Regions from separate parts of the Paenibacillus sp. P2(2022) genome, predicted to be linked through region 2. Evidence: riboswitches for the same ligand, from Rfam matches in the RefSeq annotation. Region 2 holds a riboswitch; the other holds the start of a gene.
The links. A riboswitch is a leader RNA that binds a small molecule or an ion and turns the genes downstream of it on or off. The one in region 2 is predicted to bind cobalamin.

Region 1: it holds a riboswitch for cobalamin, as region 2 does, so the genes downstream of both, MMB75_RS14045 (ABC transporter substrate-binding protein) here and MMB75_RS07920 (ABC transporter substrate-binding protein) in region 2, are expected to answer to the same signal.

The regions. Positions count from the first base shown of each region.
Region 1 is NZ_JAKWFI010000003.1:507,382-514,795, reverse strand. Features, by position in the region: gene MMB75_RS14055 (nucleobase:cation symporter-2 family protein) at 1-1,291, shown strand, start outside; gene MMB75_RS14050 (hypothetical protein) at 1,544-1,675, shown strand; cobalamin riboswitch at 2,058-2,262, shown strand; gene MMB75_RS14045 (ABC transporter substrate-binding protein) at 2,479-4,062, shown strand; gene nikB (nickel ABC transporter permease) at 4,078-5,007, shown strand; gene nikC (nickel transporter permease) at 5,022-5,837, shown strand; gene MMB75_RS14030 (ATP-binding cassette domain-containing protein) at 5,837-6,754, shown strand; gene MMB75_RS14025 (ABC transporter ATP-binding protein) at 6,751-7,414, shown strand, end outside.
Region 2 is NZ_JAKWFI010000002.1:162,915-170,328, forward strand. Features, by position in the region: gene lplA (lipoate--protein ligase) at 148-1,149, opposite strand; gene cobD (threonine-phosphate decarboxylase CobD) at 1,311-2,414, shown strand; gene cbiB (adenosylcobinamide-phosphate synthase CbiB) at 2,404-3,375, shown strand; gene MMB75_RS07915 (histidine phosphatase family protein) at 3,390-4,142, shown strand; cobalamin riboswitch at 4,238-4,453, shown strand; gene MMB75_RS07920 (ABC transporter substrate-binding protein) at 4,663-5,670, shown strand; gene MMB75_RS07925 (FecCD family ABC transporter permease) at 5,667-6,713, shown strand; gene MMB75_RS07930 (ABC transporter ATP-binding protein) at 6,710-7,414, shown strand, end outside.

The DNA of each region.
Region 1 (7,414 bases), on a different contig from region 2:
ATTATTTGCGCTGGGTTTCCAGCATGTCATGGCGATGTACGCCGGAGCCATTGCTGTCCCTCTAATTGTAGGGGGAGCACTGCACCTGACGCCAGCTCAGATGGCCTATCTAGTGGCTGCTGATTTATTCACTTGCGGGATTGCTACGTTATTACAAATTATGGGCACACGCTTTTTCGGTAGTAGACTTCCCGTCATTTTGGGCTGTACGTTTACGGCAGTAGGACCCATTATCGCAATTGCTTCGACATCAAATCTGGCGACAGCGTACGGTGCCATCATTTTGTCCGGTATATTTGTGGTGCTTGCGGCACCGTTGTATGGCAAACTGTTACGCTTTTTCCCAACAGTGGTTACCGGCTCGGTCGTTACGATTATCGGTCTATCCCTTATTCCGGTGGCGATGAACAATGTAGCGGGTGGTCAGGGCAGCGCGGATTTTGGACAGCCGCGTAATTTGCTGCTGGCGCTGGTTACACTACTGGTTATTCTGCTTGTCAATCGAGTAGCCAAGGGCTTTTTACGCTCGATTTCCGTTCTTATTGGTCTGTTCGCAGGTACTGTAGTCGCCTATGCGATGGGAATGGTGCATTTTGCTCCCGTAGCGGATGCTTCGTGGGTGAGTATTGCGCAGCCGTTTTATTTTGGTAAGCCGGAGTTTAGCATTATGGCAGTATGTACGATGATTATCGTCAATATTGTGAGCATGGTCGAGTCTACGGGGGTTTATCTAGCAGTAGGTAAAGCGATTGATCAGAAAGTGGAGCAAAAGCAAATCGTCAATGGACTTCGTTCGGAAGGACTTGCAATTATGTTGGGCGGTATTTTTAATGCGTTCCCTTACACGGCCTTCTCCCAAAATGTGGGTTTAATCTCGCTGACTCGCGTCAAATCCCGTAACGTTATTTTTGCTGCTGGCGGCATCATGGTCGTCCTCGGTTTGCTGCCTAAGCTGGCTGCCTTGACGACAGTGATTCCTAACGCTGTGCTGGGCGGGGCGATGATCGTCATGTTTGGCTCGGTTGCTGCATCAGGCATGTCTATTTTGTCAGAAGTGGATCTGCGGAAAGAAAGCAATCTGCTGATTGCAGCATGCAGTATTGCCGTGGGCCTAGGCTCAGCTGTTCTGCCGCAAATGTTCGACCAACTGCCGAGCTTTGCCAAAATGCTGCTGCAAAACGGCATCGTATCTGGCTCGATTACGGCAATTGTCTTGAACATTGTTTTGGCAAGAAAACAGGGTGAATCGGTCAAAGGCGTTAATGTCTCAGAAGTTCCACAGAAGGTTTGATGAATAGGAAATAAACAAAAACAGCCGGAGAGAGGGCGTAGCCTCTTTTCCGGCTGTTTGGCATGGGGTTATCCAGAACTAGTTATTTATTAAGCAGCATGAAATTATTGATAAAACCCTCTTTCTGTATGAAGATCGGGGTTTGGATTTTCGAGTGGTAGGAAGAGGCATGGTATAATCTACCTTAAGGACTTTGGATAGTGGTGGATGTTTTCGGATCACGGCGCAGCTTCCCGAAAGGGGGTGAAGCCGATGGTCAACCTTGTGTCGTGCTATGATGTGCTGCGTTGGATGGTTACGTTACTAAGCCTGGTGTTTAGTATTCGTAAGCTTTATCGCTGGCTGCGTCGGAAATTTCGGAACAAGCGAAAACCCACCGCGTAATTAGGTTGGCCCCTAACGGTGGGTTTCGTTCGCATTAACATTCAGTTATGCAGCGCGCCGTGGTGGTGATCCACAGCCTTTCAAGTCCTAAGAGTCTTTGCCGTTGGAGCGGCGAAGGCTCTTTTTAGTATACGGATACGGTGGTTATCTCTATACCTAATTTTAACACGTGAATTGTGTGCACGCAACGTTAAGACATACCTTCAATTGCGCGCAAGCAATGAATAGCCTTGGTCTTGATTCACACTATATCATTCAAATTTAAATTATTACGCAACATTTGTTGACAAGCCAGTAGCAACAAAATAAGATAATCCTAAATCGTAATAAAAAGGAATAAAGGAAGAAAACAGGTGTGAGCCGGACAACTCTATATACGAAGTTTCGTAGAGACGATGTAGATAGTTGTTGAGCGTGTTCACTTAAAAGGGAAGTTCGGTAGATTCCGACACGGACCCGCCACTGTATACAGGCATCAGCAGGGTACTGCTGGAGCTTTCAGAACAAGCCACTGGAACTGTGAGGAACCGGGAAGGCCTGAAAGATACGCTTGGAGTCAGGAGACCTGCCTGTTTTGACATCACTGTCAGACCCACGGGATGCTGGGGAGGTGGTTAGGCGTGCTGCATACGGAATGTCTGAAACCGATCTGATCCCTTCTATGTTTTTGGAGCTGGCTTTGAGGTGAGTTTTGACATTTTATAATGAAAGCATTTCTGACTGCTGATCAAGTGGTTGGGAATGCTTTTTCGCGTTTTGCGTTAGGTTTATACGATTTTACAAGATAGAGGGGGAAATGTGGGATGATAGGCAATCGTAATAGGCGTTCATGGTTCATATGTACAGGATTGCTGCTGCTGATGGCAGTTATGACTCTTTCGGGATGTGGCGCAGCCACGAAGACGGAGGATAGCTCGGGCAAGGGTGAGAACACGTCTGCACAACAGACTCAAGCAGATAAAAAGCTGGTGATGGCGTATACGTGGAAACCGTCAGGCGTCGATCCGCATGGAGACAATAGCTGGGATGTGATGCGTTCCGGTGCCGGTGAGACACTCATTCGTTTGAATGAAAAACTGGAACCTGTAGCTTGGCTAGCCAAGGAGTGGAAGCATGATAGTCCTAATGTGTGGTCGTTCAGCGTGCAGGATAAGGTCACGTTTCATAATGGAAAGAGCATGGATGCAGTAAGTGTAAAAGCATCTTTGCTGCGCTCAATCGAAAAAAGCCATCTGGCGAAGGATTTACTGGATGTGAAGTCCATTGATGTAACTGGTCCGCTGACGCTGAAAATTACGACAAACCAGCCGAATGCAGCGCTGGTATCCAATTTGGCTGATCCGTCAACGATTGTACTGGATGTGGCATCCATGAAAGATGAGCAAAGCTACCCTGCAATGACAGGTGCTTTTAAAATCAAAGCCTTCAACAAGGATCAATCCTTGGTCGTCGAGCGTTATGACGGATACTGGGGCGAAAAGGCGCGATTGGCCGAAGCGACGATGAAATTCATTACGGACGGTAATTCGCGCCTGATGGCGTTACAATCTGGTGAGGTGGATGTAGCGACGGATATTCCGGTAGATAACGCAGAGGTATTAAAAAAGAACGACAAGCTACAAGTGCTGTCGGCTCCATCCTTGCGCACCCATATGATTGTGTACAACATGGAATCACCTGTGTTCAAGGATGCAACCAACCGTAAGGTGGTGGACAGTCTGATTCCGCGCGCATCCATTGTGAGCGCCGTCATGAGAGGCTTCGGTACGGAAGCAAGCAGCCCGTTTCCGAGCATTCTTCCCTTCGGTAAGATTGAGCGCAAAGCATTGGACGGAACGGCGGAGCAGTTGTTGACGAAGGATGGCTGGCAGAAGGATGCCCAAGGTACGTGGACCAAGCAGGGCAAGCCATTCGAGGTTACGCTGCTGACCTTCCCACAGCGTCCGGAGCTATCCGTCATGGCTGAGGTGATTCAGAGCCAATTGCTGAATGAGGGAATCCAGGTCAAGATTCGCAAGGTGGAAAATATCGACGAGGCATTGACCAAAAATGATTGGGATTTTGCTATGTACAGCATGCTCACGGCCCATACAGGGGAGCCGCAGTATTTTATGGACATGTTCTACTCCTCTACAAGTGAAGCGAATGTAAGCCGTTATGCTTCCAAACCGCTGGAGAATATTCTTCACAGCCTGAAGTTGGCGAAGGATACCGCACAGCGTAATGCGGTAACACTGCAAGCGCTGGATATCATCAATACAGATTTACCGCAGTCGTTCATTGTGCACCCTGACAATGTGTTTGGTGTGAAAAAAGGAGTAAAGGGCTTTACACCGCATCCGATCGAGTATTACTACATTACAGCGCAATCTGATATTGCGGAATAACGAGCAACGTATCCTATGATTCGTTTTATATTGGAACGTGTGGCGCAGCTGCCCATCATTGTATTCGTTGTATCTACGCTGACTTTTGTACTGATGAGGCTGGCCCCTGGTGACCCTGCTCTCATTTTGCTCACCGCGCATAATGTTCCTGCTTCTGGGGAGGCGCTAACCGCGCTGCGAAACGAACTGGGCTTGAATGAGCCGCTTCATATTCAATATGTGAACTGGCTGAGGGATGTGTTCACAGGACATTGGGGAACCTCGTATGTGTCCAAGGAGTCAGTGCTAAACGAACTATGGAGCAGACTGCCCGCTACGGTGGAGCTAGCTTTGGCGGGCTTTGCCGTCATGGCGGTGCTTACGCTTGGGATGGGACTGGCTGCCTCGCTAAAAGTCAGCGGTCCACTAGATCGTCTGGGCAGGCTGTTCGCTTTGCTGGGATCGTCAATTCCTTCTTTTTGGCTTGGGTTTCTGCTGATCTATCTATTTTCCGTTCGCTTGGGCTGGCTCCCATCCATGGGAAGGGAGGACTGGACACATTTAGTGCTCCCAGCGCTGACGCTTGGTGCAGGATTGGGAACGGTGCAAGCCCGTGTATTGCGTGCTCAGATGCTGGAGCTGAGTGACCGGAATTTTGTGAAGGCAGCGAGAGCTCGCGGTTTTTCACGTATGCATATTCTCTTTTTTGAGATATTTAAACATGCCGTTCTGCCTATGATCACGCTATTAGGTACGAATCTATCATTTATGCTGGCAGGTAACGTCATCGTAGAAACCATTTTTTCATGGCCAGGGTTAGGAAAGTATTTTATAGATGCAATTACGCAGCGGGATTACCCGGTGATTCAGGGATATGTTATGTTTGCCGCGTTTTTAATTGTAGGTGTTCAGTGTTTGGTGGATGTGGTCCAGACGGTGATAGATCCAAGGCTGCGTTTGCGTTAAGGGGGAAGCTGAAAATGAAAAAGATACGGCTTTCCTTTAGAGGAAGCTTGCTGGCAGGGGGCGCACTGTTTGGCCTGATCGTGCTGCTTGGGTTGCTGGCTCCCTGGGCCGCTCCGCATGATCCTCTGCATGTGGACCTTCTGAACCGTTTGGCACCACCCAGCCGTAAATATCCTTTCGGTACGGATCATCTGGGTCGGGATGTGCTGTCACGGCTCATTTATGGAATTCGGACAAGCGTGTTAATCGCTTGTGCGATTACGGTAGCAACGCTGTGTATTAGTCTGCCCACAGGCATGCTCATTGGTTATGTGCGAGGACGCGTGGATCAGCTGATTATGCGGGGAATCGATGGCGTACTGGCTTTTCCCGATATTATTTTAACGGTGGCGATTGTGGGTATTTTGGGGCCGGGTTTCGTCAACATGACCTTAGCGATTATTGCGGTACGGTGGGCGGGCTATGTCCGCTATATCCGTAGTTTGGTTCAAAAAGCCTGCCAGGAGGACTATGTACGGTATGCCCGTTTGTCCGGCAATTCACACGTGCGCATACTAAGACGTTATGTATTGCCACAAGTATGGCCGCAATTATTGGTATATGCGGTATGGGATATTGGACACGTGGTGTTGATGATCGCTGGACTCTCCTTTCTTGGATTGGGTGTACAGCCGCCCAAGCCAGAGTGGGGCGTGATGCTGCATGATGCAACCTCGTATTTTCAGGTGGCTCCGCATGTTATGATCTTTCCGGGTTTGGCGATTATGCTGTTTGTGCTTGCCTGCCAGCTTCTGGGTGATCATTTTTCAGAAAAGGGGGCGGCGAAATAGTGGGAAAACGACCAGTCATAGGGTGGAAGGATACGATAGAGCGAGCTTACGTACAAAAACCGTTGTTACACGTGGAACATTTGGAGATTAGTCGTACAGGTGCAGGAGCAAGCGGAAGCGAGAGCAATCCGCTACTGCGAGATGTGAACTTTTCCGTCTACCCAGGGGAAATTGTGGCTCTGACTGGACCAAGTGGATGTGGCAAGAGCCTGACCGCACACGCAATCGCGGGTATGCTGGACCCAAGTGTTGGTGTTACGCAAGGGTGCATCTACTATAACGGGGAAGACATTATCCCATTCCATGAACAGCGCTGGCAAAGACTGCGCCGTGAGGATATTGCCCTGCTCATTCAACAATCGCTGAGCGGGCTGAATCCGATCCGTACCGTCCGCGCCCAGCTGACGGATACGCTTAGACTGCACAGGCGGCGCCAAATGCACGCCCAGAAGGAGCAGGGACAGGCTGATCTTGCCCCGTCCCACACTGCATCACAGCAGACCCATCGACGACAGGGCGTAATGTCACGGATGCGACAGATGCTGAACCGTGTCACGGAGCTGGCTGGAGGCCGCACTACTCCAGGGCAGGAAGCTTATTTGTGTTCTCTGCTCCGCAAGGTCGGTTTTGCCGATCCTGAGTATATTCTGTCATCATATCCTTTTGAACTAAGCGGAGGTATGTGCCAAAGGGTGCTGCTGGCTGCAATGTTAAGCTCCGGCCCGCGCCTCTTTATTGCCGACGAGCCCACTACAGCGCTGGATGTGATCAACCGCGACAAGGTTCTGTCATTGCTTTTACAGTTGAGAGAGGATTTCGAGCTCACTATTTTGTTAATTTCACATGATCGTCAGGGTATGAGTCGCGTAGCAGATCGAGTATTGGAGATGACCCCGGAAGGGAGGATGCAACCGTGATATTGGAATTGAAGAACGTCACCAAAGCTTATCCTGTCCGCAGACGGAGAAAAGGCTGGTTCAATACGAAACACAGTGAGCAGGCTATAAAGAAAGTGAGCTTGGAATTACGACAGGGAGAATGCCTTGGACTGGTTGGAGAAAGCGGAAGTGGCAAAAGTACGCTGGCACAGTGTATCCTGGGGCTAGAGTCGTTGACCTCGGGGGAAATCTGGCTGAATCAGCAGCCCATACATACCGGAAGGATGAAAGATATTCATCTGTACAAACGAATCCAGTTAGTCGCGCAGGACTCGGCCTCCTCACTGCATCCCCGTATGACCATTCGAGATATTCTGATGGAGCCGATCTGCAACTATTTTCCTGAGCGAAAAGTAAGGGCACTGGATATCTGCCTTTCCTTACTGGAATCGGTAGGGTTAGAGGCTGACAGTCTGAAAAAATACCCTGCGCAGCTAAGCGGTGGACAAAAACAGCGGGTGTGCATTGCTCGGGCGTTGGCCGTTGAACCAGAAATCATCCTGTTCGATGAATCCGTCGCCAATCTGGATACGACAACCCAGTCCTCCGTGCTGAACATGCTCAAAAGAATGCAGCTCGAACGTCAGTTGTCCTATCTTTTCATCACCCATGATCTTCAATCCACCCGTACGTTCTGTG
Region 2 (7,414 bases):
TTTATCTCTATCATGGGGCAATATTAAAATTGTATCTTATAATATTCAAAATGACAATATCGCATTGAAAAAGGGACGACGCCCATAAGAGCCTGTCCCCTTATAACCACTGAAGTATTGGCTTGAAACCATGGAAAAAAGTAACGCTTAGTCTTCCAGAAATACAAGTCCAACAAAGTCGTCCAGCTCAATATTACCAAAGTAATGCTTCAAATCGAGAGAGGATAAGGCTTGACGGACCTCACCTTCATCATAACGCTTGCCACGCAGGATATTTTCAATATCAGCGACATCACCTACACCGAAGAAATCCCCGTAGATTTTAATATCACGGATGTAGCCTTCCTTCAGATCCATGCGGATATCTATAATACCGACCGGGAATTTACGTGTGTGTTTGATATTGCTCTCAGGGGATAGACCGTAGTTCCAATCCCACGATTGATAGCGTTCTTTGGAAATTTCATGGATTTTAGCCCAATCCGCATCGGTGAGCTTATATTGAGGCACCTGATCCAATTCTGAGCCAAAGATGGACCGCAGCAGTTCCTCGCGAAATTGTTCTATGGTCATCTCACGGTCCATCAGTTCGCTGATGTTAGCCACGCGGCTACGGACGGATTTTGTGCTTTTGGATTTGAATTTTTCGGGATTGGCGTGCAGCGATGCAGCCACATTGTCCAGATTCAGGTTGAACATCAATGTACCATGGCTGAACATACGTCCACGTGTGGCAAATTGAGCATTTCCTGAAATTTTACGTTCTCCGACTTGCAGATCGTTGCGTCCTGTCATTTCGGCTTCTACTCCCATTTGGCGGAGGGCGTCAATCACAGGTTGCGTAAATTTGAGGAAATTATGAAAGGACTCCCCGTTATCCTTGGTAATGAAGCTGAAATTTAAGTTACCGAGATCATGATATACAGCCCCGCCGCCGGACAGGCGACGAACGACTTGAATATTATTGTCTCTCACAAACTCAGCGTTGATTTCTTCAACGGTGTTTTGATGCTTGCCTATAATAATAGAAGGCTGATTAATGTAAAACAGCAGATAGCTGTCGTCCAGCGGTAAATGCTTGAGCGCGTATTCCTCAATAGCAAGATTAATGGCTGGATCGTGTATGCCCTGGTTGTCGATGAACAGCATGTCCATTCCTCCGTATATACAAACTGTGTATTTTATGTGTGCCTCCCCCTATTGTAACCCAAGTGAGCCATGTACAAAAGCTCATTTGCATTGACGGGACGCAAAAAGCAGCCTCATAATGGAGCTAAATGATTGAAAACGGGCGGAAAGGATATGAGGCAATGATAGAGGTTTACGGTCATGGCGGGGACAGGGAAACAGCTGCCGCGACATTTGGCGGAGCTGCGGCGGATTTTGTGGATTTTAGTGCAAATATTAATCCGCTTGGTCCGCCACCGGAGGTGCTTGAGGCACTGCAAAGCTCATTGGACACGGTGATTCGCTATCCTGACCCTGGGCATCGCCACTTTAAAAATATGCTGGCACGGCGGCTGCACGTTCCACCGGAGTCGCTGAGCATCGGTAACGGCGCTGCTGAAAGCATGGCGCTGCTGCTATTGGGCCTGGCTCCCAAGCGTGTGGGCACAGTGGAGCCGTGTTTTTCGGAATATGCCGAGCTGGCTGGCAAATTTGGAGCCGAGATCCACCGGGTATACGGGAAGGCTTCGCTTCAATGGAAGGCAGACGTGGAGGACATCCTTCAGCTCATGGAGCAGGTAGATGTATTGTTCCTTGGGCAACCGAATAATCCGAACGGTGTGCAATATGGTGAGCAGGAGCTATATGAACTGGCAGAGGCGGCTGGCAGAACGGGTACCGTGCTGGTGGTGGATGAGGCCTTTATTGATTTTATCCCACTGGAACGGCAAATCTCACTATTGCCTGTGCTGGATCGCTATCCTCATGTGATTTTGATCCGATCGATGACCAAATTTTATGCCATTCCTGGCTTGCGATTGGGCTATGCGATTGCTCATCCGGACTATATCCGGCAAATGACGGCCAAACAGGTGACCTGGAGTGTTAATGGATTGGCGTTGCTGGCTGGAGAGGCGTGTCTGAGAAGTGGGCAAGCTTATGAGCGCCGCACACAGGAACTGATTGCGACGGAGCGCAGTCGCTTGCTGACTGCCTTAGCGGAATGGGGCTGCGGTGTCGTTCCCGGCGAAGCCAATTATGTGCTAGCAAGGGCGCCGGGAACGTGGAGTTCATCGGCTATTCAGCAGGCGCTTGGACAACGTGGGATTCTTATACGTAGCTGTGCCATGTATCCGGGGCTGTCGGCGAGCCATTTTCGAATTGCAGTCAAGGACGCCGAAGCCAATAATATGCTGCTGTCCGCACTCAGTGAAGTGCTGGAGGAGGAGCAGGGGCGTGATAGTTAGCTTGATCATAATGGCAGCCTATTTGCTGGACAGGCTAATCGGCGATCCGAGATGGTTGCCACATCCAGTCATCGGGATGGGACATGCCATTTCAGCATTGGAAAAAGCGATTCGTCGTAAGGTCCGCAGTGACCGGGGATTGAAACGTGCGGGTATACTGCTTCCACTCATTGTGGCAGGAGGCTCCTTTGGGCTTGCTTGGGGGCTATTGCGTGTGCTTGCCTGGATTCACCCATGGTTGTCTGTCGTCGTAGAAATTGTTCTGGTTGCAACCACAATTGCTTCCAAAGGACTAAAGGACGCAGGGATGGCCGTATACCGAGCGTTGCAGGCGAATAACCTGACTGTGGCACGTCGGGAGCTAGGCATGATTGTTGGGAGGGATACGCAGCAGCTTGACGAGCCTGAAATTGTACGCGGTACCGTCGAAACAGTCGCTGAAAATATCGTGGACGCCATTATTTCCCCGCTTTTTTATGCCCTGATCGGGGGAGCCCCCTTGGCACTGGCATATCGTGCCGTAAATACGCTCGACTCAATGGTTGGCTACAAAAATGAAAAGTACCTGCATTTAGGCTGGGCCTCGGCACGTCTGGACGATGTAGCTAACTACATTCCGGCTCGCCTGACAGCAGTTATGCTTGTGATAGCGGCGTGGTTGTATCGGCTGGATGCTGCAAGAAGCTGGCGCACAGTCAAGCAGGATGCCCGTCTGCACCCCAGTCCAAACAGCGGCTTTCCCGAATCAGCGGTGGCAGGTGCCTTGGGGATTCGTCTTGGTGGCTATAACGTGTATCACGGCGTACGCTCCTTTCGGGCATATATGGGCGAAGAGATACGACCACTGGAGTCGAAGGATATCCGGCATACAATCCGGCTGATGTTCGCCGTATCCACTATGTTTGTAGGGTTGTGTTTGTTGGGAGTTGCGGGGTGTTTTGCCTTGGGATGGATGCGGTGAGGAGTGACATTATTTTGAAACAAAATACAGAAGGGAAAAGAGTGCGAGAACGTGCACTAAGTCCGAACCCACAACAGGATAGTGAGCCGAATGATGCTAAAGAAGGTCTGCAATGGGACATGGAGCTCGTGCTAGTTCGTCATGGCACAACCTTATGGAATAAGGAACGTCGATATGTGGGACATGCCGATTTGAGTTTGCTGTCTGGAGCAGAGCAGGAATTAAAGCCTTTACGGGAAAAATTGCAGGGCCAGTCCTTTGCTCAAATCTATTGCAGTGACTTGATGCGATGTCGCCAGACCTTGCAGATCATTTTGCCGGAGTCAGCAAAGACGTCTGAACGTTTCCTGTCTGCTATGCCTCCTATCATGGAACCACGTCTGCGAGAACTTCACTTTGGCGAGTGGGATGGAAAAACGTATGACATGCTTAAGGATGTGGCGTTGTATCGCGCTTGGATTGATGAGCCGCAACGAATCACCCCGCCTGGAGGAGAGTCTTGGGTCCATTTTGTGAATCGTCTGCGCGAATTCCGTGACTCTCTGTTTGCGTGGCGCATTGCTTTGAAGGTTCAGCCAATAGAGTCGAATGCTGCACCGCCCTCTGTTTTGGTTGTCACGCATGGTGGAGTAATTCGCCAATTGGTTTGTATGCTGATACCAGGTCATGATTTTTGGAGTCTGAATCCAAAACCGGGAGAAGCGATTAGGCTTCAGTTAAGGCTGGCAGGACTGCACAATTGTATAGCAAAATTGCTTTTTCACTAGGGTAGTTGTGGCGAATCAAGCAGCTGTTTGGGTTGTAAGCTAACTCTTTTTAACCTATAATCATCAAGTAAAAGAACGGCTTGACTACACTACATCAAATATCCAGCAGACGAGGTCGGCGCCGTGTGAGGGAACTTGCTTTTCTTCATTGCGCTGTTAAAAGGGAAGTCGGTGTGAGTCCGACGCGGTCCCGCCACTGTAAATGGAAACATGCTCATTAGCCCTGTTACATGTGCCGCCAAGCATGTGAAAGAATATCAGGGCATGCCTCTTCCATAAGTCAGGATACCTGCCCGTCCGCCTGTCACCATAATCCTTCGAGGAAAGGATGACGTGTTCGCAGTGACTGTCCATGCGGAAAGAAGCTGCCCGCCTGCGCACGATCTGTGCTAACGTGACCCCTGTATCCTGATATGAGGATGCGGGGGTTTTTGATAGGAAAAGAAGGCTGGAATGAGGAAAATATCGGATGATGTTCAAGTAACGCTCTTAACGATTTTTGTATGAAGGGGTGCAAATCATGGCAGGCAAAAAAATAAAGGTATGGACAACAGGTCTATTGGCGCTGATATTGGCAGTTGTGCTGAGTGCATGTGGCGCGAATGGAAAAAATGTAGAAAATAAAGAGGGCCAAGCTTCTTCACAGCAGCCGGGACAGACCGTAACCGCACAAGAGCCTCCGGGCAAAACGGTTTACCCGCTAACGGTTAAGGATGCAACAGGACAGGAATTTACATTTAAAAAGGCACCGGACAAGATCGTTTCCGTCTCCCCGGCAGAAACCGAGGCGTTGTTCGCTATCGGATTGGATAAGGAAATTGTTGGTGTATCCGACTACTCTGATTACCCGGAGGCAGCTACGAAAAAGCCTAAAGTGGGCGGTATTATGAAACCGAACGAAGAGGCGATCATTGCTGCGAACCCTGATGTCGTTTTTGCAGGAATTTCACTTAGTGAACAGGCTACGACTAAGCTACGTGACATGGGAATTATGATTTTTAAAACGGAACCGAAGACCGTTGAAGATGTCATAGCTAACATCGAATTGTATGGGAAAATCACCGATCATCAGAAAGAAGCGAGAGCGGTGACCGACAAGATGAGAGCAGATGTAGCGGAAGTGAAAGAAGGAGTTAAAAATATCGGCAAAGGGCAGAAGCTACGGGTATACGTCGAATTTTCACCAGGCTGGACAGTGGGTAAAGGCGAGTTTATGGACGAACTGATCACATTGGCGGGCGGCGAAAACGTGGGTGCCACGCAGAAGGGCTGGTACCAAATCAGTGAGGAAAATATTATAGCTGCCAACCCTGACGTGATTTTATACAGCAAAAGTGTGAAGGATGACAAAACAGGCCAGTCCCTCGGCGATATCATAAAAGCTCGTAGTGGATGGGATCAAATATCGGCTGTTCGTAACAATCGTGTATTTGCCGTGGATGATAATTTGATTAGCCGTCCAGGTCCACGCGTAACAGAAGGGCTCAAGGAAGTAGCCAAGGGCGTGTACCCTGAAATTTTCAAATGAATCGTAGACTGATCGGTTTTGGGGGGACTGGTCTTGTCTTGCTGCTGCTGACGCTGCTGCTCTGTCTTGGCATCGGCTCGGTCAGTCTTCCGGTCAGCCAGATCACAGGTATTTTGATCAACCACCTACCGTGGTTAGGTGATACGTTTACACCGGATTGGAATACATCTGCAGAGCAGATTATTTTGAAGGTCAGACTGCCACGGGTGTTACTGGGAATGTTGGTTGGAGCAGCGCTGGCGCTGGCGGGAGCCGGATTTCAGGGTGTGCTACGTAATCCTTTGGCTGATCCGTATACACTGGGAGTGTCTTCGGGAGCTTCGGTAGGAGCGGCAGTGCTGATTTATTGGGGGCTTCAATTTTCATTTGTGGGTATATGGACCCTTCCGCTAGTCGCATTTATAACCGGCATGCTGACGCTGTGGATGGTGTTGACGTTGGCGCGTGAAGGTGGGAAAATTCCGACCCAAAGCCTCATTTTATCAGGTGTGGTGATGCAATTTTTTGGGGGAGCCATTGTTTCTTTTCTGACAGCCATGTCGAAGGAAACAGTCAATGAAATATTGTACTGGACGTTGGGAAGTCTTAGTCTGCGAGGTTGGTCATATACGGGAATTCTTTTACCTTACGTGATCGTTGGGCTGGTGTTTCTATGGAACCGGGCACGGGTGCTGAATATTCTGGCTTTGGGTGAACGTCAAGCGGCTCATATGGGGGTTCATGTAGATGCGACGAAGCTATCTGTCCTGATCATATCTACCTTGCTGACAGCTGCCGCTGTCTCAGTATGCGGAGTCATTGGCTTTGTCGGACTCGTTGTACCACATATCATTCGTCTGGTGACAGGTCCTGATTACCGGATGATCGTTCCGTTGTCAGCACTGGGTGGAGCTATTTTTATGGCTTGGGCAGATACGGCAGCTCGTACGCTGTTAGCCCCGACGGAAATTCCTTTGGGCGTGATGACAGCCTTTGTGGGAGCACCGTTCTTCGCATATCTCCTGTACCGGAACAAGAAGCTGCGCAGGGGGGATCTGCTGTGACCGAACCAAGTGAATTACTAAAGGTGCGTGCTCGAGCATTAGAGGTAGCGGGCCTGAGCCGTGCTTATGGGGATTTCCATGTGCTAAAGAATGTTAGCTGGAACGTAGACGAAGGAGCTTGGTGGGGGATCATTGGTCCGAATGGGAGTGGTAAATCGACGTTGCTGCATCTGCTTTCTGGCGTAGATCAGCCGACTTCTGGAAGTGTTCATATCTATGGCAAAAAGGTCGGTAGCTACAGCAGAAAAGAGCTTTCCCGACTTGTAGCCGTACTCCAGCAGGAGGGCATTCCTCCAGTGAGATACACCGTCAGGGAAGTTATAGAAATGGGGCGGTTTCCTCATCAGGACTGGCTAGGCAGGGAAAAGAGAGTTGATGTGGAGGCGATTACGGATCGGGTCCTAGCGCGATTGAGTCTAACTTCACTGGCCGACAGAACATTGGACCGCTTGAGTGGAGGACAGCGACAGCGTGTAGCTTTGGCAAAGGTGATGGTGCAGGAACCACAGATATTGCTGCTGGACGAACCTACGACCTATCTGGATTTGCGCTATCAGCTTGAATTTATGGAATTGCTGGCAGAATGGCGTCAAGAAACGGGCGTGACAATCATTGCTGTCTTGCATGATCTGAATTTGGCGGCACAGTTTTGCGATAATTTGCTTGTACTTAAGGATGGAATGGTTGAAGGATTGGGAGCT